DNA from 4 places in the Sorangium sp. So ce119 genome. Region 4 is predicted to be linked to each of the others. Evidence: predicted binding sites of a transcription regulator. Region 4 holds the regulator's gene; each other region holds the start of a gene.

Region 1 (2,198 bases), 2.6 Mb from region 4:
ACGAGTTCGGTGGTTCCGGCTGCCTCGTGTGTTCCTCGACGAAGCCGTACTTCATCAGGAAGAGGCGCGACGCGCAGCGCCGCCCTGGGCGCTCATCGCGCCGCAGGCGGCAGTCTCCCGAACGGATCAGGCAGCGTCGCTACCGGCGCGAAGGGGCGACACGGTGCGCTGCTGTGCCGAGGAGGCCAGACCGGCGGCGTCGTTCGGAACGTTCGAACGGCGACAGCGCGAGGGCTGGCAGGGAAAGAAAAGCCAGAGTGGCGATCCCAGCGGGAATCGAACCCGCGTTACCGGCGTGAGAGGCCGATGTCCTAACCGCTAGACGATGGGACCTTGTTCTGTCGAGATGGCCTACAGCAGAGCTGATCGGCCTGGCTGGGGGACAAGGATTCGAACCTTGATAGCAAGAGCCAGAATCTTGCGTCCTGCCGTTAGACGATCCCCCAAGGGGTGAGCGCTCTGCATCAGCGCCACGGGCCGCGGAATCTACTCGGGCTGCCCGGTATGTCAAGCGATGAAAATCGAGCCCGGCGAAGAAAGCTCCTCGGCGCCGAAAATCCGCTGCATTTCGCGCCTTTTCCGCCGAGCGTCACCCCGCCGGATCCACCCTGGCGCGCGCCGGCCCCTCGGGCGCCGGGTCCGTCCACCCCGACGGTGCCCCCCCTGGCCACCGCCCGCTTCACCACCGACGTTGCGCCCTCAGTTTCGGCTTCCCGGTTCCTCCAGAAATTGCCGTTTTTGTTTTCGAGGCGCAGCGCCGGCCGAAAAGTCGCGACTGTCTGCCGAGCGCCCTTGACGCGCCGGGAGCCTGATTTACTTTCGGCGCGGTTTTAGCCACCGGCCTAGGAGAGTGCCAAGCAACTGTGATCCCGGGCACTTAGCTCTCGTCGTGTGGGCGGAAGGCCCCGGCGGTGGGGGCGAGCGGGACCTACGGCGAGGCCGATGGTCAGTCAACCAGCCGAGGACGAGGAGCCACCATGAGAATCAGGCCGCTGCAGGATCGGATTGTCGTCAAGCGTGTCGAGAGCGAGACGAAGACCAAGGGGGGCATCATCATCCCCGACGCCGCGAAGGAGAAGCCGATCGAGGGGCGCGTCGTCGCCGTGGGCAACGGCAAGGTCCTGAAGGACGGCAAGGTCCGCCCGCTCGAGGTGAAGGTCGGCGACAAGGTGCTGTTCGGCAAGTACAGCGGCACCGAGGTGAAGCTCGACGGCGAGGAGCACGTGCTCCTCCGCGAGGACGACGTGCTCGCCGTCACGGAGTCCGCCTCCGCCGCGACGTGATCCGGATCAGGCAACCGAACGCAAGCGTTGCAGATGCGGCCGCGCGGCCGCGAGGGGATTGAGAGATGGCTGCGAAGCAGATCGTTTATAGCCGCGGCGCCCGCGCCGCGATCCTGAAGGGCGTGAACACGCTCGCCGATGCGGTCAAGGTGACCCTCGGGCCCAAGGGCCGGAACGTCGTCATCGAGAAGAGCTGGGGCGCGCCGGTCGTCACGAAGGACGGCGTCACGGTGGCGAAGGAGGTCGAGCTCGCCGGCAAGCTCGAGAACATGGGCGCCCAGATGGTGCGCGAGGTCGCCTCGAAGACGAGCGACAAGGCGGGCGACGGCACGACGACGGCGACGGTGCTGGCGCAGGCGCTCTTCGGCGAGGGCCTCAAGCTCGTCGAGGCCGGCCACAACCCGATGGACCTGAAGCGCGGCATCGACGCGGCGGTCGCGAAGGTCATCGAGGCGGTGCAGCAGGCCGCCAAGCCCACCAAGGACAAGGACCAGATCGCCCAGGTCGCCACGGTCAGCGCCAACGGCGACAAGGAGATCGGCCAGATCCTCGCCGACGCCATGGAGAAGGTCGGCAAGGAGGGCGTGATCACGGTCGAGGAGAACAAGCGCATGACGACGGAGCTCGAGACCGTCGACGGCATGCAGTTCGACCGCGGCTACCTCTCGCCCTACTTCGTGACCGACGCCGAGAAGATGACGGCGGTGCTCACGAACCCGCTCATCCTCGTCCACGAGAAGAAGATCTCGGCGATGGCCGACCTCCTGCCGCTGCTCGAGCAGGTCGTGAAGCAGGGGCGCGAGCTGCTCATCCTCTCCGAGGACATCGAGGGTGAGGCGCTCGCCACGCTCGTCGTGAACAAGCTGCGCGGCACCATCAAGGTGGCCGCCGTGAAGGCGCCCGGCTTCGGCGATC
Region 2 (2,198 bases), 5.1 Mb from region 4:
GGTCACGAAGTACGGCGAGAGGTAGCCGCGGTCGAACTGCATGCCCTCGACCACGTCGAGCGTCGTCTCGAGGCTCTTCGCCTCCTCGACCGTGATCACGCCCTCCTTGCCGACCTTCTCCATCGCGTCCGCGAGGAGCTTGCCGATGGTGAGGTCGCCGTTCGCGCTGATGGTGCCGACCTGCGCGATCTCCTTCGCGTCCTGGGTCGACTTGGAGGCGCCCTTGAGGTGCGCCACGACGGCCTCGACGGCCTTGTCGATGCCGCGCTTGATCTCCATCGGGTTGTGGCCCGCGGCGACGAGCTTCGAGCCCTCGCGGTAGATCGCCTGGGCGAGCACGGTCGCGGTCGTCGTGCCGTCACCGGCGATGTCGCTGGTCTTCGAGGCCACTTCGCGCACCATCTGGGCGCCCATGTTCTCGAAGCGATTCTCCAGCTCGATCTCCTTGGCGACGGTCACGCCGTCCTTGGTGATCGTGGGGGAGCCGAAGCTCCGCTCGATGACGACGTTCCGGCCCTTGGGGCCGAGGGTGACCTTCACCGCGTCCGCGAGGGCGTTGACGCCCGCGAGGATCATGCTTCGGGCCGACTCGTTGTAGATGATTTCTTTGGCTGCCATGGTGCGAATCTCCTGGAAACGGTCTTGCCCGAATCAGCTCTCGATAACGCCGAGGATGTCTTCTTCACGGAGGATGAGGGCCTGCTCGCCGTCGATCTTGACCTCGTTCCCCGTGTACTTGCCGAAGAGGACGCGGTCGCCCTCCTTCACGTCGAGCTTGCGGACGGTGCCGTCCTCGAGGGTCTTCCCGTTGCCCACGGCGAGCACGATGGCCTCCGTCGGCTTCTCCTTCGCGCTGTCCGGGATGAAGAGACCTCCCTTGGTCTTCTCCTCCTCCTGCACGCGACGAACGATCACACGGTCCTGGAGCGGTCGGATTTTCATTCTGGTTCTCTCCGGGCGTGACTCACCGGTCACGACCTGACGTCGCTTCATCCCGTGCGTGCGCGGCGGCGCGCTCGGCCCCTGCTCCCCGGTCTCCCTGGGAACAGCTCCGGGCGCGCCTCTGCTGTCCGGCGGATGCTCGCGTTGGCTTGGGGTCTGGCACTCGCGAGATGTGAGTGCTAGCAAGAACGTCGCAATATACCCGGGGGCCTCGGGTTGTCCATCTCTAAGACGCATGACGTCGCCCGGGCGCGCGCGAGGGGCGCAAAGGGGGTGCTGCCAGGGCGCCGCGCCGCGAGCACGCGTCGGGGAACCGAGCGCGGGAGTGCCGCGGCGCCTGCGGTCAGTTCGTGAACCGGACGTTGTCCACGAAGTAGGGCCCCGAGCCTGCGTTCACGTTGAGCTCGATCGTCAGCGACACGTCGCTCGGCGACGCGTTCAGCGCGGTCACGGTCGGCGCCGCGAGCGTGAACGTGACGGGCGCGAACGCCTTCTTGTTGGCGGGGCTCAGGTTGGTCGTCCCGACGAACTGGTCATGGATGCCGGCGGACGGGATCGAGATCAGCACCTTCAGGGTCCCCAGCCAGGAGGGGTTGGGCTGGACGGGCGACGTGAAGAAGTCGAGCGTGAGCAGTCCCGCCTGGCGCACGCCTATCGTGAGGATCCATGCACCGAATTCGTGATATCGAGGAGCGACCGCACGAGCGGGTCCTTGTCGTCCATGGCGCGCCACACCGAGCGGCCAAGGATGACGACGTTGAGGTCCCGAACCCGCTTGAACACCACTCCGGCAAGGAGCGTCGACGCGGCGCTCTCGGGACACAAGCTGAGACCTTCGCCGCTCGCCACCAGCATGAAGATCACATCGCTGCTGGCCTCCTCGTGGGCGAGCTCGAGCGTGAGATCATGCGCCCGGAAGGCGGCGATGATGTCGTCGTGGAGGCGCGGGCCCTCCTTGCGCGGAGGCCAGAGAAAGCGCTCCTGCTTCAGGTCCGCGACCCTCAGCGTGCGCCGTGCAGCGAGGCGATGGCTCTTCGACATCACGACGCCGACGCGCTCGCGATACAGCACGCGGAAGCGGAAGAGCGGGTTGTCTTCCGGCGAATGGTAGCCGTACCCGACCGAGATCTTGCCATCGCGCAGCGCGGCGACCTGCTCCTCGCTCGGCAGCGGCCGAAGGCGTACCTCGACGCGCGGATGACGCGCGCGGAACGTCTGCACGATCCTCGGCAGCAGGAGGGTGTCAGCCAGGGCCC
Region 3 (2,198 bases), 4.2 Mb from region 4:
TAGTCGCTCGTCGTGTTCTCGATCTGCGCGCGGATCTCCTGCTGCCGGGCCTTGATCTTGTCCTTCTTGCCCTGGCCGCCGACGATCGTGGTGTTGTCCTTGTCGATGATCACCGTCTTGGCGCGGCCGAGATCGCTGATCGTGACGTTCTCGAGCTTGAGGCCGAGCTCCTCCGCGATCACCTGGCCGTCCGTCAGGGTCGCGATGTCCTTCAGCATCTCCTTGCGGCGATCGCCGAAGCCCGGCGCCTTCACGGCCGCGCAGTGCAGCGTGCCGCGGAGCTTGTTCACGACGAGCGTCGCGAGCGCCTCGCCCTCGACGTCCTCGGCGATGATGAGGAGCTGCTTCTGGCTCTTGGCGATCGCCTCGAGCACCGGGAGCAGGTCCTTCATGTTGGAGATCTTCTTCTCCGAGATGAGGATGTAGCAGTCCTCGAGGTTCGCCTTCATCGCCTCGGGATCGGTCACGAAGTACGGCGAGAGGTAGCCGCGGTCGAACTGCATGCCCTCGACCACGTCGAGCGTCGTGTCGGCGCTCTTCGCCTCCTCGACCGTGATCACGCCCTCCTTGCCGACCTTCTCCATCGCGTCGGCGAGGAGCTTGCCGATCGTCTCGTCGCCGTTCGCGCTGATCGTGCCGACCTGCGCGATCTCCTTCGCGTCCTTGGTCTGCTTGGCCGAGCTGTGGAGGTGCCCCACGATCGCCTCGACCGCCTTGTCGATGCCGCGCTTGATCTCCATCGGGTTGTGGCCCGCCGCGACGAGCTTGGAGCCCTCGCGGTAGATCGCCTGCGCGAGCACGGTCGCGGTGGTCGTCCCGTCGCCGGCGATGTCGCTCGTCTTCGAGGCGACCTCGCGGACCATCTGGGCGCCCATGTTCTCGAAGCGGTTCTCGAGCTCGATCTCCTTGGCGACGGTCACGCCGTCCTTGGTGACCGTCGGGGAGCCGAAGCTCTTCTCGATGACGACGTTGCGACCCTTCGGGCCGAGCGTGACCTTCACCGCGTCGGCGAGGGCGTTGACGCCCGCGAGGATCATGCTGCGGGCGGACTCGTTGTAGATGATTTCCTTGGCTGCCATGGTGTCTCTCCTAAGTTCCTGCTGTCGCCCGCGTCACTTCTCGATCACGCCGAGGATGTCGTCCTCGCGGAGGATGAGGTGCTCCTCGCCGTCGATCTTGACCTCGGTGCCCGAGTACTTGCCGAAGAGGACGCGATCGCCCTCCTTGACGTCGAGCTTCCGCACGGTACCGTCCTCGCCGACCTTGCCGTTGCCGACGGCGATGACCGTGCCCTCGATCGGCTTCTCCTTGGCCGTGTCAGGGATGTAGAGACCCCCCTTGGTCTTCTCTTCTTCCTTCACGCGCTGAACGATCACGCGGTCCTGGAGCGGTCGAATCTTCATGTTTGCGAATCCTCCGGGGACGAGCGCCGCGTCCCACGAGACGGCAGGACCCCGGCGGCCTGAACGAGCGGCCGCGAGATCCCATACGTTTGCAGCCTGGGCACTTTGCTAGCACTCGCTTCCGACGAGTGCTAGCGGGCGGCGCGGAAGATAGCCACCCCCTGGAGGGTGTCAAGCGCGGCTCCGCCCGGCGCTTCGCGCGTTAGCAGCCAGGCGCTGGGGTGGCTGTAAGTCCCGGAGATTGCAAGAGAAGTGCGGGGCGTGTAGCTGGGCTCGGCGGGGTCCGTCGGCTAAAGTGACCGTATGAGGGCGGAAATGCGGCAGCACAGCAACGCGACGCCCTCACGGTCTCCGGCCCGATGGAGGCTGACAGGACGTGTCTGGTTGACCTGAGCGCGCGGTGGCCCGGGTTACGTCGGTATCCAGGGCACCCGCGCAAGTGAGGTGCCCCCGTGAGCCAAGCGATCTCTGTGTCCCCGAGCATGACCCGCTATTTCCAGGAGGTTGTGGACGAGGCGCTCCGAGTTCGGAACGTCGCCGCGACCGAGGCGGCGTCGAGCTACCTCGTCGGTCTGCTCTGTGCTTTCGCTCACCCGGACGAGCACGCCGAGTCTGCCTTCAACCAGCCCCTGACCTTTCTGCTGCGCGACGCCCTGGAGGCCTCCGGGGCCGAGCGTTTCCGGCGGCTGCGCAACCTCGGCGACGGCGTGCTCTACGCGGTCGGCTTCTTCGGCGGCCATATCGAGCTCAAGGGAGTCGACCGCGGCTACGTGGTCGGGGTCGGCTCGACCGCCT
Region 4 (2,198 bases):
CGCCGCTTGATGAACCGGTAGGCGTCGATGGCGAGCCCGCCGGGGTGCCTCGTCGCCAGCTTGCCCTCGGGCCACATCGCCGACGGAGGCCGCCACGCCGAGTACATCAGCACCTCGGTGACGTCGTGCACGCGCAGGATCCGGCTGAAGTCCGAGAGCGCGAGCGCGAGGCGGCAGTCGAAGACGTCGTTCGGGTTGTCCGCGCGCCGGTGGGCCGGCTCCGCCGTCCGGTACAGGACGCCGCCGACCCCCTGCGTGAGCCGCACCGGCGCGAGCACGCCCGGCGCGCGCCGCACCGGCTCGAACGCGATCTTCCGCCGCGCGAGCGCCTCCCGGCACTGCTCCGCGCTCATCGCCGCGTAGCGCGCCGACGGGTGCCTGGCCCAGTCCTGATGGAACTTCACCTTCGGCTTGCCCTGCGCGGTCGGCAGCGTCGTGAGCGGGCCGAGCGCGAGGGCGAGCGCGCAGGCGGTGGCGGCGTGGCGTGCGGACGGCATCGTTGTGCTGGGGTGGCGTCGCCGCGCGTCGCGCTCCCGGGGAGCCCAGGTTCACCGGGCGAACCTCGGGCGACCAGGAATCACCGGAACCGCGGGAACCGCGGCCTCCGGCGCGGCGGCCGCGCCCATCCTACCGCGCTATTTGACCGGGCCGCGCGATCGCCTCAAAATAGACCCCATGCGCATTCGTGGGCCCAGCGCCCGCCCGCGCGTCTTGACGTTTGGGAGCGAAGGCCCGGTCCGCATGGCTTCCCGGTCCGGGCAGTCCCTGGTCCAGGTAGCCGCCGCGGCGCGCGCACGCGCCGCACGCAGTTGACATGGGAGATCTCTCCAATCGCGCTCGAAAGATCCTCTTCGCCGCGGTCACCGAGTTCATCGCGACCGGCGACCCCGTGGGCAGCAGGACGCTCGCGCGGAAGTACGGGCTCGATCTCTCGGCCGCCTCGATCCGCAACGTGCTCGCGGATCTCGAGGAGGCCGGCTACCTCCACCAGCCGCACACCTCCGCGGGGCGCATCCCGACCGATCGCGCGCTCCGGTTGTTCATCGACGCGCTCGTCGAGCTCCGGTCGCTCTCCCCCGAGCAGCAGGCCGAGCTCACCGCCCGGTTCACCGAGATCTACACGGTGGCGAGCGACCCGCTCCGCGAGACGGGGCGCTACCTCTCGGAGCTGTCGGGCGCCGCGGCGGTCGTCGCGGCGCCGCGGGCGGAGATCCGCGCCCTCGCCCAGCTTCGCTTCATCCCGACGAAGCCCGGGCAGATCCTCGCCGTGCTCGTCTTCGCCGACGGCTCGGTCGAGAACCGCTTCATCTCGGTCGGCGAGGCGATCAACGAGGGGGAGCTCACCCGGATCCACAACCTGCTCGCCGACGTCATCGAGGGGCGCACGCTGGGCGAGATCCGGGATCTCTTCGCCCGCCGCCTCGCGGACGAGCGCCTCCAGATCGACGCGCTGAGGCGCCGCGCCTTCGAGCTCGGCAGCAAGGCGACGGCCGACGTGACGCGGCGGAGCGAGGTCGTCATCGAGGGGCAGAACCGCCTCATCGATCTGCCGGAGTACGCCGACGTCGACCGGCTCAGGAAGCTGATGAAGGCGCTCGAGGAGCGCGAGGAGCTCGTCGATCTGCTCGACCGGACCCTCGCCGCGGGCGCGGGCGAGGTCACCGTCTTCGTCGGCAGCGAGGCGGGCGATCTGGGCGGAGGTCAGCTCAGCCTCGTCGCCGCGCCGTACATGGAGAACGGGCGCGTGGCCGGGACCGTGGGCGTGCTCGGCCCGACGCGGATGGACTACGCGAAGGTGATGCCGCTCGTCGACGCGACCGCCGCGGCGATGAGCGAGGCGCGCGGCAAGGTCAAGTAGCGCCCTTCTGCCGCGGCTGGCGGAGCCGCTCGAGCACCTCGTCGAAGTCGGCGGGCGGCGGCGCCTGGAACCGCATCGGCCGGTCGTCGGACGGGTGGCTGAAGCCGAGCTCGGCCGCGTGGAGCATCAACCGCGGGGCCGGGATCCTCGGCCCGCGGTGGTCGCGCACGTAGACCGTCTCGCCGACGAGCGGGTGCCCGGCCTCCGCGAGGTGGATGCGGATCTGGTGCGTGCGCCCCGTCTCGAGGCGGCAGGCGACCAGCGTCACGCCCGCGGCCCCGGCCTCGTCCAGCCCCCGGAGCGTCTCGATCGGCTCGACGTGCGTCACCGCGAGCTGCCC

The links. Region 4 encodes HrcA, which represses chaperone genes, less so after heat shock. Its sites were predicted from a motif close to GNTAGCACTCNCCNNNGGNGAGTGCTANC; they were not measured.
Region 1: groES (co-chaperone GroES) is a predicted target of HrcA. The motif match lies at 830-858, and genes of this name have one in related genera.
Region 2: groES (co-chaperone GroES) is a predicted target of HrcA. The motif match lies at 1,098-1,126, and genes of this name have one in related genera.
Region 3: groES (co-chaperone GroES) is a predicted target of HrcA. The motif match lies at 1,511-1,539, and genes of this name have one in related genera.

What each region holds. Positions count from the first base shown of each region.
Region 1 covers NZ_CP150310.1:2,643,183-2,645,380, forward strand. Annotated here, with positions in the region: tRNA gene WME76_RS10155 (tRNA-Glu) at 259-333, opposite strand; tRNA gene WME76_RS10160 (tRNA-Gln) at 373-446, opposite strand; gene groES (co-chaperone GroES) at 978-1,283, shown strand; gene groL (chaperonin GroEL) at 1,349-2,198, shown strand, end outside.
Region 2 covers NZ_CP150310.1:6,610,743-6,612,940, forward strand. Annotated here, with positions in the region: gene groL (chaperonin GroEL) at 1-618, opposite strand, end outside; gene groES (co-chaperone GroES) at 652-942, opposite strand; gene WME76_RS24935 (hypothetical protein) at 1,286-1,591, opposite strand; gene WME76_RS24940 (LysR family transcriptional regulator) at 1,594-2,198, opposite strand, start outside.
Region 3 covers NZ_CP150310.1:7,534,004-7,536,201, reverse strand. Annotated here, with positions in the region: gene groL (chaperonin GroEL) at 1-1,079, opposite strand, end outside; gene groES (co-chaperone GroES) at 1,113-1,403, opposite strand; gene WME76_RS28345 (hypothetical protein) at 1,856-2,198, shown strand, end outside.
Region 4 covers NZ_CP150310.1:14,332-16,529, forward strand. Annotated here, with positions in the region: gene WME76_RS00045 (extensin family protein) at 1-497, opposite strand, end outside; gene hrcA (heat-inducible transcriptional repressor HrcA) at 815-1,858, shown strand; gene WME76_RS00055 (RluA family pseudouridine synthase) at 1,851-2,198, opposite strand, start outside.